One region of the Exiguobacterium sp. s78 genome, then DNA from elsewhere that is predicted to be linked to it. Evidence: riboswitches for the same ligand, from Rfam matches in the RefSeq annotation. Region 1 holds a riboswitch; each other region holds the start of a gene.
What was found. A riboswitch is a leader RNA that binds a small molecule or an ion and turns the genes downstream of it on or off. The one in region 1 is predicted to bind lysine.
Positions count from the first base shown of each region.

Region 1 (4,614 bases):
TTCATCTCGATTCCGATGACGGAACAATCGAATCGGTCGTGTAAGTAAAAGTTCAAACGCCCTTTCCCACACCCGAAATCAATGACCGTGTCCTGTTTTTGAAACAAATACGTTTCGCATAATTCGTCTAGTGCCGTATAAGGCGTTGGTTCATATCGATTGTAGTGACTAAACACACCATAAAGATGTTGCATCTCAATGGTCTCGATTCGTAATCGTTGATCGTATTCCTGTTCATTCATTGTCGTTTGTTCCTTCTTTCCGGCATTCTTGCCTTCATCGTACTATACTGAAGAAGTACGTTACTCGTTTTTTGAAAGGGGATTTTATGATGATCGTCGTTACGAACCGGATTAAAGTCAAAAAAGGGATGGCTGCAGCTCTCGCTCCTCGTTTTACGCGTCCAAGTGGACTTGATACGATGGACGGATTCATCCGCGTCGAGGTCTTATTGACGCAAAACATCGAAGAACATGATGAAATGAACGTCAACATGTATTGGGAAGACATGAAGAGTTTTCAAGCATGGCGGGAGAGTGACGATTTCAAAGCGTCACATAGTCGACCTGCGAGTAGTGAGGCAGGAGAATCGCCAATGCTCGGCAGCGAGATTCTGACATATGAAGTCGCTTCGGTCAAAGAACGCGCATGATGTACGAAAAGGACTCGTATCGAGTCCTTTTTTATATACCTATACACAAATAGTGAAAGGGTCGAATTGTCACAAATGGTATTATTTGTTATCATAATGCCATTACAGAGAGAGAGGGTCCTTCATGAATTCATTAACTATATTTGAACAAGCCATTCGTAGCTTACCTGACGATCGTACGTTACGACGTGATGAATTATGGACGGACGATTTTTTATTGCAACAGGAGAACGAGCTGACCGTCTATTACTCTCCGATTGGCGAATACGTCAATACTGAAGCAAAAGTCGTCATTATCGGGATCACACCAGGTTTTGAACAGATGCGAATCGCTTTCGAAGAAGCGACAGATGCCCTTCACCATGGTGTTTCATTAGAAGAGACGGCACGCCTCGTCAAATATACAGCAAGCTTTGCTGGAACGATGCGACGTAACCTCGTCCAGATGCTTGATACACTCGAACTTCCAGCATTGCTCGGAATCGAGACGACGGCTAGCTTATTTCATCAACATCAGAAATTATTGCATCCAACGTCACTGTTAAAGCAACCCGTCTTTTATCGCGAAAAGAATTACTCGGGTCATCAACCGAAGATCAATCGTAGCCCTTTATTAAGGCACTACGCGGAAGAACACTTCGTCGCTGAGATCAATCAGTTACAAAAACCAGCGTTATTAATTCCACTCGGTCGGGTCGTCGAGACGCAAGTCCGTGGATTGATTCATGATGGACGAATCGAACAGCATCAGCTTCTTTCCGGATTCCCCCACCCATCTGGCGCGAACGGTCATCGAAAAAAACAATTCGAGGAAAACCAAGCCTATTTGATGAAACAGCTCATTCAACATTTTGCTGAATAAACAACTTTATCTTAAATTATCAGAATATATGGTTGAATCGCTTCTGAAATACATGATAAAGTGTCCATAAGAACAGAATATGACTATTCTATCGATGAGGTAGAGGCGCGATTTCAATCAGTACTTGGTCCGAGGATGACAACGAAGACGACTACAGGAAAGGTGACATCGCCGAAATGACAGTATGTGTCGAGCATATCGTCGTTGGTCGATTCGGGAAACACCCGATCGATTGCCATACATAACAATTGTATGGAGCGCTCCAATTCGGCTAAGAAAGACGCATCCAGCGAGGGTGTCGGCTTTGTTGCCGGTGCCCTTGCTTTTTTTGTGCCGCGGGGTCTCATCTTTAAGCCATTTATTAAAGAGGAGGATATTTTTCATGGTCAACTATTCAGATTCCATCATTGCCCTTGTACCTGCTTTACTAGCTATCTTATTAGCCATCTTTACCCGAAAGGTCGTTCTTTCGTTAGGTGTCGGTATTCTCGTCGGTGCCCTGTTACTTCACCGTTTTAACCCGATCGATACGGTAACCTATCTCGGCAAGAACATCTTCAGCCTCTTTTGGGCAGACGGTGCCTTGAACGAGTGGAACGTCTTATTGCTTGTCTTCTTGTTATTGCTCGGCGTCCTTTCCACGCTCATTCAGACATCAGGTGGCGCTCGTGCCTTCGGTGAATGGGCTTCTACTCACGTCAAGACAGCGCGTGGTGCACGCTTAGTTGCCTTCGGACTCGGTATCTTGATTTTCATCGATGATTACTTCAACAGTCTCGCTGTCGGCAACGTCAGTCGTCCGTTAACGGATCGCCGTGGTGTCTCACGTGCAAAGCTTGCCTATTTGATTGACTCAACAGCTGCGCCTGTTTGTGTCATCAGTCCGCTTTCGAGTTGGGGCGCATTCATCATCTCCATCATCGCCGGTATCTTAACGACGCACTCGATTACGGATTACTCAGCGTTTAGTGCTTTCATGATGATCGTTCCAATGAACTTCTATGCGATTTTCGCGTTACTTTTAACACTTTACATCGCTTATTCTGGCGTCTCTGTCGGACCGATGAAACAGCATGAACGCCGTGCCGCGAATGGTGAACTTTTTGATGCGTCAAAAGGAACACCGATGGGGATGGCAAAAGAGGTCAACGAACATACGAACGGAAAAGTCCGGGATCTCGTCGTTCCGATCGTCGTTCTTGTCATTGCTACAATCAGTGCGTTACTCGGGACAGGTGCTCAGGCACTTGCAGCCGACAATCGCCCGTTTACTTTAATTGGAGCATTTGAGGCAACAGACGTCACACGTTCACTCGTCGCAGGTGTCGTCATCAGTTTAATCGTCGCTTTCCTGATGCTGATCGGACGAAAAATTCCGGGCCGCGATTACCGTGCAAGCATCGTTGCTGGTATGCGTTCGATGTGGCCAGCAGTCGTGATTCTGTTATTCGCTTGGACGATCATTGCTGTCATCGGTGATATGAAAACCGGTGATTATCTCGCGAGCTTCGTTAGCAACTCGATTTCTGCGTCGTACTTGCCGTTCTTGTTATTCTTGATTGCCGGCTTGATGGCATTCTCGACAGGAACAAGTTGGGGTACATTCGGGATCATGTTGCCAATCGGTGCGGATCTCGTCATGGCTGTCGATGCCTCACTCTTGTTACCGACACTTGCTGCTGTTCTTGCTGGATCTGTCTTCGGTGACCATTGTTCACCGATTTCCGATACGACAATCTTAAGTTCGACAGGGGCTGGATCCCATCATATCGATCACGTTACGACACAGTTACCGTATGCGCTAGTCGGTGCCGTCACTGCGGCAGTCGGTTATTTAGTCATCGGTTTCACGGAGTCTTCGGTATTCGGTTTCATCGGAGCTCTTGTCACATTCGTACTCTTCGTCGTCGTCTTGAACGTTCTCTCGAAAAAAGGCGAAACCGCTTCGGATTTACAAACGGATTGATGAAACACTTTATGAAAAAGGCATTGGATGCGCGCATCCAATGCCTTTTTCATATCTATTCGTTTCACACCATCAATAAACACACATCATTCGCGAACGCTACCGGATCCTCAAGTGGAAGCCCTTCGACAAGTAATGCTTGTTGATACATCAGTTTGGTATAGCGCTCGAATTTTGAACGATCGTTTTGATACGCCGTTTCAAGAGACTCGAACACTGCGTGTGACGGATTCAATTCAAGAATCTTGACCGCTTCTATCCCTTCGTTATTCGGCATCGCCTTCAGGATTTTCTCCATCTCGATCGAGACGGCGCCGTCCGTCGCAAAACAGACGGGATGCGATTTGAGACGCGTTGAGGCTTTGACTTCCTTGACTTGTCCACTTAGGACTTCCTGCATAGCTTGGAACATCTCTGCTTGTGCGTCCGTCGTCTCCGCTTCTGCTGCTTCAATCCCTAAATCGCTGCTTGTGACCGACTTGAACGTCTTCTCGTTATACGTCACGAGCATCTGAATCGCGAACTCATCGATCTCTTCCGTGAAGTACAAGATATCATACCCTTTATCACGAACGAGCTCGGATTGTGGTAATTTATCCAGACGATTCGTACTCTCACCAGCAGCGTAATAGATATGTGCCTGATCTTCCGGCATCGCTGCGACGTATTCTGCGAGTGTGATCAACTTCTTCTCCTTGGCTGAGTAGAAGAGGACGAGGTCCTGCACCTGTTCTTTATGCATGCCGTAATCATTATACATACCGAACTTCAGCTGACGTCCGAACGCTTGATAGAACGTTTCGTACTTCGTACGATCCTCGCGCAGAAGTGCTTCAAGTTGTGTCTTGATCTTACTTTGGATGTTTTTCGCGATCAATTTCAATTGACGATCGTGCTGCAGTAACTCACGCGAGATGTTGAGCGATAAGTCTTCCGAGTCGACCATCCCTTTGACGAAACTGAAGTGATCCGGCAACAAGTCGCTGCATTTTTCCATGATCAAGACACCGTTGGCATAGAGTTCAAGACCCTTTTCAAATTCCTTCGAATAATAATCGTACGGCGCTTGCTCCGGAATGAATAAGATCGATTGATAACGAACAGCGCCGTCGACACTGATATGAATGTGTTTCG
Region 1 is NZ_JACSNB010000003.1:82,243-86,856, reverse strand. Features, by position in the region: gene KNQ18_RS13520 (class I SAM-dependent methyltransferase) at 1-242, opposite strand, end outside; gene KNQ18_RS13515 (heme oxygenase) at 332-652, shown strand; gene KNQ18_RS13510 (uracil-DNA glycosylase family protein) at 777-1,514, shown strand; lysine riboswitch at 1,607-1,785, shown strand; gene KNQ18_RS13505 (Na+/H+ antiporter NhaC family protein) at 1,897-3,480, shown strand; gene htpG (molecular chaperone HtpG) at 3,545-4,614, opposite strand, start outside.

Region 2 (4,614 bases), on a different contig from region 1:
GACTGAAGCAACTGGAAACGACGTTAGCGGATCATGTGTATACGCTAGCAGATGAAGACATTCACATGAATCTCGAGCGTCTATTGACGGAACAGATTGGTCCGGTTGCAGGAAAACTGCATACGGCACGGAGCCGAAATGACCAGGTCGCAACGGATTTACATCTATGGATGGAACAACATGTTGAAGCGTTGACGACGGCATTACGCGAGCTCCAATCGGTTATCACGGAACAAGCTGAGCAACATATCGAGACGGTCATGCCAGGTTATACGCATTTGCAACGGGCACAACCGATCTCGCTTGCGCATCACTTGCTCGCTTATTTCTGGATGTTCGAACGTGATGTCGAACGGTTGACGGATAATCAAAAGCGGATCCGGAAATCACCGCTCGGGGCAGGCGCGCTCGCGGGGACGACATTCCCAATCGATCGTTTCCGTTCTGCCGAGTTGCTCGGTTTTGAGTCAATCTATCCGAACAGTCTCGACGCTGTCTCCGACCGCGATTTCGTCATCGAATACCTCGGGATCGCCTCGACCGTCATGATGCATCTCTCGCGTTTTTGTGAAGAAATCATCATCTGGGCATCGCAAGAATTTGGCTTCATCGAGTTGTCTGATGCTTTCTCGACAGGGTCGAGCATGATGCCACAGAAGAAAAATCCTGATTTCGCTGAATTGATTCGTGGGAAAACGGGGCGCGTCTACGGCAATCTGATGGGCTTCTTGACGACGATGAAGGCATTACCACTCGCTTACAACAAAGACATGCAAGAGGATAAGGAAGGGGTCTTCGATACAGCAGATACCGTTCTCCAATCCGTTCAAATCTTCACCGGAATGATTGAATCTGCGACGTTTAAGACCGAAGCGCTCAAGAAGGCGACAATGCAAGACTTCTCGAATGCAACGGAACTCGCTGACTACCTTGTAACGAAAGGCATACCGTTCCGGGAAGCGCATGAAATCGTCGGCAAAGCCGTCCTTTACTGTGTGCAGAACGGTTGTTTCCTGAAGGATTTGAACCTCGAGACGTATCAAACGTTCCATCCTGATATCACAGAAGACGTCTATCCGCTCCTCGATCCGGTTCAAGCAGTAGCACGCCGGACTAGCTACGGCGGGACAGGGTTTGCTGCCGTGTCGGAGCAACTCGAACTCGCGAAACAGCATCTTGCGAATTGACGAATTTTGAAAAAAAACAGTCAAATGACTGGATTTAACAAAAGATGTCTGCTATAACTGTAACTAACAACCGACAGATAGAGGCGCGGATGACATGAGTAGCATCATTCTTGAAGGCAAGCATGCCGAATGATGTGAAAGGGGAAGTCCGCCGAAGTGAACGAGAAGATGCTTCTTCTTGTTTGCTGGTACAACGGTTAAGATCCGTTGTACTGCCGAAACCGATGTTTCGGAGCGCTATCTTACGTAAAAGAACGAATGACTTTGTCTTCGTTTGTCCGATCGTGATAACGACGGGCCGTAGGAACGCTCCTACCGGCCCGTCGTTTTTTTTCTGTATCGGGACAAAGGAGATAGGATTGTGACAACTGTACTTAAATTTGGTGGAAGCTCGGTTGCGACTGTCGAACAGATTCAGTCTATTGCGAATTATTTGAAGAGTCGCGCAGCCGAAGGTGAAAAACTCGTCGTCGTCGTTTCGGCGATGGGCAAGATGACAGATTCTTTGATCGCTCAGGCGCAAGCCATCACGGATCGCCCCGAGCGAAGAGAACTCGATCGACTGCTTGCCATCGGAGAAGAACAGACGATTTCATTACTCAGCATCGCCCTCAACTCGCTCGGTGTCAAAGCGTTATCGCAAACAGGCGCTCAAGCAGGAATCAGCACGATGGGCGTGCATACGAAAAGTAAGATCAAACAGATCGATGGAGATCTGTTACGACAAAAACTCGAAACGTACGATGTCGTCATCGTCGCCGGATTCCAAGGTGTCAACGAACTCGGTGATGTCACGACGCTTGGACGGGGTGGGTCGGATACAACGGCAGTTGCCCTTGCGGCAGTCCTTGATAAACGGTGCGAAATCTATACCGATGTCGACGGTGTCTATACAGCTGATCCACGAATCCACGCCGCCGCTCAACCGATTCCACATATCTCGTATGATGAGATGATGGAAATGAGCGCCCTCGGGTCGAAGGTCATGGAAATGCGAAGTGTCGAACTAGGAAAAAAATACGGCGTACACATCTTCGTCGGGAAAACACTTGAATCGAAAAGGGGAACATGGATCATGGAAGCGACGGAAACAATGGAACAAAAAGCGGTGACGAGTGTCAGTGTAACGAAGAACGTCTTGACGGTATCAATCAAACACGTACCGCAAACGAATGCAGCAGTAGCCGATATCTTCGAACTGTTATCCAATCGCCACGTCAACATCGACATGATCAGTCAAACGACGTTCGACAGTGACATCTTCTTATCGTTCTCATGTCCACTCGATGAGGAAGAGTTCCTCGATGAAGCATTGAAAGACATCATGGATCGCTTCACGACAGTCAAGGTCGATCGCCATAATCAGCACGCGAAGTTATCTGTCGTCGGCATCGGGATGCGGGATGCAACAGGTGTCGCTTCGAAGTTGTTCGCAATCTTCCGAGCGGAGAACATTCCGTTCTATCAAGTTACGACTTCAGAAATCAGCATCTCATACACGATTGCACAAGCAGATATTGAACGGACGGTTGCAGCGATTGCAAACGCGTTCGAGTTATAAGGAGGAAAACAGGATGTATCATGTAGCAGTCATTGGAGCAACCGGCGCCGTCGGTCAAAAAATGTTACAAGTACTAGCCGAACTGGACTTCCCGGTCAGCCGCCTGTCCGCTTACGCTTCTGCTCGTTCAGCAGGGAACACGGTACAGTTCAAGGAAGAAGCCATTACGATCCAAGCACTGACACCAAGTATCACGGAAGACGAGATTGACGTCGCGTTGTTCGCGGCGGGCGGAACGATCAGTGAACAATATGCCCCGTTACTAGCTGAAAACGGAACACTCGTCGTTGATAATTCAAGTGCTTTCCGGATGCAGGAGACGATTCCGCTTGTCGTGCCAGAAGTCAATCCACAAGCGATTCAAGTGACGGACCGCTTGATCGCAAATCCGAACTGTTCGACGATTCAATCCGTCGTCGCCTTAGCACCGCTCCAGTCACTGGGATTCGAGCGTGTCAACTATACGACGTATCAGGCCGTATCCGGTTCTGGTCAAAAAGGAATCGAGGATCTGGCACGTGGAGCACGCGGAGAAGAGCCCGTCAATTATCCGCATCCGATTCACGATAACATCTTGCCACATATCGATGTGTTCCTTGAGAACGGCTATACGAAAGAAGAGCAGAAGATGATTGACGAAACACGGAAAATCTTCAATCTTCCAGCACTACCAGTCAGTGCGACATGTGTGCGTGTTCCAGTCACGAATTCTCACTCGGTTGCGATCAACGTCACGTTTACGCAGCCGACGACGGTTGCAGCGATCCGTGAAGCACTTGAAGGCGCACCGGGCGTCGTCCTCATCGATGATGTCGCGAATACGCGTTATCCGATGCCACTCGATGCAAGTGGTACGGACGACGTCTACGTCGGTCGGATTCGACAAGATGATAGTCTCGCGAACACGTTCCATCTCTGGTGTGTAGCCGACAACATTCGAAAAGGTGCCGCCTCAAATGCCGTACAAGTCGCACGCCAAGCAATCGAACAGTCGATTCATTCATAAAAAAGGAGGAGTTCTTCATGTTCAAAGGAGCAGGTACAGCGCTCGTCACACCATTTAATGAAGCAGGCGAGTTGGATCTACACGTATTCGAACGCTTGATCGAGCAACAACTCGCAGCAGGAATTCAGGCGCTTGTCGTCGGAGGAACGACAGGAGAAGGATCGACACTGACGAACACGGAATTCGAACAACTACTGACGACTGCCGTTCAAATCACGGCAGGACGAGTACCAGTCATTGCCGGAACGGGTTCGAACAACACGGCAGCAACAATCGAGAAGACGTTACTCGCAGAGCGCCTCGGTGCGGACGCAGCGATGCTCGTCACACCGTATTACAATAAAACATCGCAAGCGGGTCTCGTCGCACATTTCACGGCGGTCGCTGATGCAACCGAATTACCAATCATGCTGTACAACGTTCCATCGCGGACAGGCGTTGCGATCGCAGTCGAAACAGCAGTGACGTTAGCACGTCATCCACGAATCCAAGCGTTTAAGGAGGCGAGTGGAGACGTCAGCTTCATGGGTGAACTGATGGCGGCGATTCCGGAAGATTTCGCGGTCTTCTGTGGAAATGATGATCAAATCCTGCCGTACATGGCATGGGGGGCACAAGGCGTCATCTCAGTTCTTTCGAACCCGTACCCAGCAGAGACACAAGCACTTGCTGAGGCGTTACTCGCACAAGATCTCGTCACAGCTCGCCGGATTCAGGCAGACTTGTTACCGGTCATCGGTGCCTTGTTCAGTGACGTTAATCCGATTCCAGTCAAAGCATCGCTTGAAGAACTTGGCTTTGCTGTCGGTGCGCCGCGCTTGCCGCTCGTCCGTCAATCGGAAGCGGGACATGCCCACTTA
Region 2 is NZ_JACSNB010000004.1:44,306-48,919, forward strand. Features, by position in the region: gene argH (argininosuccinate lyase) at 1-1,187, shown strand, start outside; lysine riboswitch at 1,258-1,435, shown strand; gene KNQ18_RS14665 (aspartate kinase) at 1,549-2,748, shown strand; gene KNQ18_RS14670 (aspartate-semialdehyde dehydrogenase) at 2,762-3,754, shown strand; gene dapA (4-hydroxy-tetrahydrodipicolinate synthase) at 3,772-4,614, shown strand, end outside.
Region 2: another riboswitch for lysine. It lies ahead of KNQ18_RS14665 (aspartate kinase); the one in region 1 lies ahead of KNQ18_RS13505 (Na+/H+ antiporter NhaC family protein).

Region 3 (4,614 bases), on a different contig from region 1:
TCCCACGCCATACTCGACATGTTTCCCATGAAGGATTGTCCGTTTAGTCCAATCAACTGTTCTGCCGACAAATTCGTCAGCAGTAGCGATCCGGCAATGAAAACGCCACTTAGCCCTCGCCCCGCTAAGAAGTATTCATCGACGCCTTGTGTTTTCCCACGCGTCAATCGGTAGGATATGTAGGCAACGAGCAACATGAAAAACGTCGCAGAACCTAATGTAAAAAATAATTCAGATGTAGTCATGCGTCTCCCCCTGTTCTTTATTCATTTTTCTATTTTTGAATATGTATTCATTAATTCCTTTTTTATACTTTTTCAAAACTATATTTTAGAGAACGTTTTCATTTAAGGGAATAAAAAAACACCCTCATTCTAGAAGGTGGTTCCGATTGCAGAAAAATGGGCTGACTCAAAAATGTCTCGTCTTCACGCCCTTTCCTCAGGCGAGATACAAGCCAATTTTCCCGCTCTATTCGAGTAGGAAAACGGGTCTTGTTTGTCTCTGACAGCGCAAAATTGCGCTTTTTCCTGTAGGAGTGGCGTGTAACGTGTCATTCTGGAAGGAGAATCAGAGAATCGTTTTGTTGACTCGACATCGCTTCCTAGGGAAAAACAAGCAAGAGTGACCCTGCAGCGAAGCGGCGCGATGCTTGTCCCAGGAAAACGATTCGAAACGAACAAAAAAGCGCAATCTTTCTCATCAGACTCATCAGAGAAAAATTGCACTTTGTCTTCAATCTCAATCACCTTCATTTATAGAAGGTGGTTCACACATTATGATTGACGTGGATGTTCTGGGAAGTCCATCTCGTCATAACGAACGATTGACGTCCGATTTTTGAATTTGTGTCCTAACCAGAAGGCAAGGAATAATGGAATACCAACATACGTTGCGGCAATTCCGACCCAATCGATTTGATCCGCAAGGAATGCTGCGTAGTTTTGACCAACGATGACGAGGAAACAAAGACCGAATGCGAACAGCGGACCAAACGGGAACGCTGGTGCAACATATGGTAAGTCTTTCAACGAGTGACCTTGTGCAAGGAATCCTTTACGGAAACGATAGTGACTGATTGCAATCCCGAGCCATGCGATGAAGCCTGTCATCCCCGAAGCATTGAGTAACCACAAGTAGACTTGTCCACCAAACATCGACGTCAAGAAACAGAGTGCACCGATTGCTCCTGTTGCGAGCAAAGCGTTACGCGGTACACCGTTTTTCGATACTTTCGCGAACAACTTCGGTGCATCCCCTTGGCGAGCAAGCGTATAAAGCATCCGAGTCGAAGCATACATACCTGAGTTTCCGGCAGATAGAACAGACGTCAAGATGACGGCGTTCATGAGTGCTGCTGAGAAGGCAAGACCCGCTTTTTCAAAGACAAGCGTAAACGGACTAACCGCTACGTCCGTAATGTCATTGGAAACCAAGTTCGGACTCGTATACGGAATGAGCATTCCGATGACGAAAATCGCGAAGACGTAGAAAAGCAAGATGCGCCAGAAGACTTGTTTGACTGCTTTTGGAACATTCTTTTTCGGATCTTCCGACTCACCCGCGGCAATCCCGACCAGTTCTGTACCTTGAAAACTGAATCCGGCAACGAGAATGATACCGATGACGGCAGGAATCCCACCGACGAACGGTGCATCGCCAAGTGCAAAGTTTTTAAAGCCAACCGGTGGCTCTGATGTAAAGACACCAAAAATCATCGCAACACCGACGACTAAGAAGACGATGACGGTAACGACTTTAATCATCGCAAACCAATACTCCGCTTCCCCGAATCCCTTAACGGAGAAGTAGTTCAAGCCAATCATGAGTAAGAGGAACAAGGCACTGAAATAAAATCCAGGAACATCCGGGAACCAATATGTCATGACGATTTGTGCTGCGACGAGCTCGACTGCGATCGTGACTGCCCAGTTGTACCAGTAGTTCCAGCCGAGCGCAAAGCCGAATGATGGATCGACGAATTTCGTTCCATAGGTCGAGAAGGATCCAGCGACCGGCATATACGCTGCCATTTCACCAAGACTTGTCATGAGGAAGTAGACCATCAGACCAACGATTGCATACGATAGGAGCGCCCCACCTGGTCCTGCTGCTGCGACGGAAGCACCGGACGCAATGAAGAGTCCTGTTCCGATCGCTCCACCGATGGCGATCATTGACATATGACGGGCTTGTAATCCACGTTTTAATCCTTCTGCTGTCGAATCTGTTGTTTGTTTCACATCTAGATTGTTCATTTCGTTCGCTTCTCTCTTTAATAAATTTTTGAGAGGACACTTTTTGAATGAAAAAACAAAAAGCGCCCTCATCTTCCAGATGGAAGATGAGAACGCAACATAATAAAATGGATGCGCCTCATTCTACCGTCGTGAAAGATAGCTCTCCACAAGTAGGTGATACCCGACTTGTGACAGTATTAGACCTATTTGATCTAATCCCAATCGATCATCTTCAAAGCGATGATTGATTTCGGCAATTCTTCCTTTCAGGTCACCTCATCTGTCGCTTGACGACATCCGTAACCGTACTCTTAAGAACTGCAACCTCCATCCCACTGGTTGAGTGAGAACTGAATTAAGTTAGTTATTACTACGCCATATTACACAAAACGCCACGAAATTGTCAATTGCCTTTTTCGAATCTGGGGTAGTCGATGGTAAAAATCCGATATGTTTAGTACACTAAATGGTAGAAGTCCACTGAGAGAAAGGATGCTGCTTGCATGCCACAGGAACGTGATTTGCTAACTTATCGACTCGAGGAACAAATGCGTGTCATTCTTCGTACCCTGCGACGTGAACTTAACCGGCTATTTGAAGGAACGGCGACCCGGAGTGAGTTTTTCATCTTACGAAGCCTTTCAGAAAATGGTCCTCAGCGCCCGACGCTTCTTGCGGAACAATTTGAGCTCGCGACGAGTCAAGTCACTGCTTTGACGGATAAGCTGTATAAACAAGGATATGTCACACGGACACGTTCGACGGAAGATCGTCGTTCAATCGTACTCGCTTTGACGGAGGACGGGGAACGTGCATTTCGGGATCTCGAAATCGTCCGGAAAAACTATTTACAAGACCGCTTCGGTACATTGACGGAAGAAGAGCTCGAAACGATGATTCATGTCTTTGATAAAATTTTACAGACGATGGATGAGGATACCCTTACTTCATCTTCTTAAAAACGGTAGATTTTCTACCGTTTTTTCTATTTTGGTCTAAAGATTTCCCTCTGTCTAACCGTTATCTACTTGAGTATACTGGAAGTATATATATGGAAATCTGTTAGCTGGGGGAGTTGGGAGGATTTGTTGTCCATCATGAATCAATTCATCATTAACTTTTGTCTACTGTTCACAACGATTACTCTCTTGTTCTTACCGTTTCGGAATCAACCGCGTATTTCATTGAACTCCAAATGGAGCATTCGACTTATACTCGGAGCAGTCTCTGGTCTGATTGCGGTCTTATTAATGTTCAATGGGATCCAAATCGATGTCGCCCGTGTTGATTTACGTATCGTTCCCGTCGCGATCGCCATGCTGTTCGGTGGTTTCCCAAGCGCCATCGTTGCAGGAGCAATGATCATCGGGACACGTTACTTTTTAACACCAGTTGATCAAATGGAAGGATTTTATTTATCTACGCTGATCATCGTCTTATTCATCACGACGATTGGGATCATTCGTCGATTCGTCCATGTCTCGATGCGTCATTTTCAACTTATGGTGTTGGTCGGTATTCTCTATTCGTTACCCGCCATCTACATCTTGACGCACAGCTGGTCGACATTCTTTAAAATCTCGATTGCGTACGTCTTCTTTAATTTATTAGCTGGCTTTGTTGCCTTTCGATTACTGACGGAATTACGCCGTCACTTCGAAAACATCCAGTATCAGCAGAAACTCGCCATGACGGATGCTTTGACAGGGCTCGCCAATCGCCGTCGTCTGGATGACTCGCTATCGCTTGTCGGTTCGACCGATCAAGGCTATTCACTTGTGCTCATCGATATCGATTTCTTCAAGCATGTCAATGATACATATGGTCATGATGCGGGCGATGATGTGTTACGCCAACTCGGCATGACTCTCGCTTCCTTGACGCGTCCAGACGACCTCGTCGGACGGTACGGTGGTGAAGAATTTTTAATCATCTTACCAAGTACTTCGGCGAAAGAAGCGCAAAAAATAGCAGAACTAGCTCGGCTGACGGTCGCACGTAACCTGTTCCCGACAGCAGATGTACCTGATCTACAAATTACGATCTCACTTGGGATTTCACATTCCAGTGGTTCGCATACGTCACTTGAAGCATTACAACAGGCAGATAAAGCGTTGTATTATTCAAAAGAAAGCGGACGGAATCGGAGTACGATCTATACGAAAGAACTCGCATTCCGACAGGCTTAAACTGATTGGACACTTCCGCAGGGAAGTGTCTTTTTTACGTCCTCATTCCGTCTCTTTAGGAAAACCGATACTCTCAACCGTTCCAAAGACGATCATCCGACTTAATTGTTCTGCCATATACTCTGATGAATACGGTCGACCGTTTCGTAACCAAGAAATCAACAATCCCAACTGTCCACCAATGA
Region 3 is NZ_JACSNB010000002.1:65,280-69,893, reverse strand. Features, by position in the region: gene KNQ18_RS11805 (solute:sodium symporter family transporter) at 1-245, opposite strand, end outside; gene KNQ18_RS11800 (amino acid permease) at 777-2,258, opposite strand; lysine riboswitch at 2,390-2,578, opposite strand; gene KNQ18_RS11795 (MarR family winged helix-turn-helix transcriptional regulator) at 2,744-3,199, shown strand; gene KNQ18_RS11790 (diguanylate cyclase) at 3,338-4,429, shown strand; gene KNQ18_RS11785 (TetR/AcrR family transcriptional regulator) at 4,472-4,614, opposite strand, start outside.
Region 3: another riboswitch for lysine. It lies ahead of KNQ18_RS11800 (amino acid permease); the one in region 1 lies ahead of KNQ18_RS13505 (Na+/H+ antiporter NhaC family protein).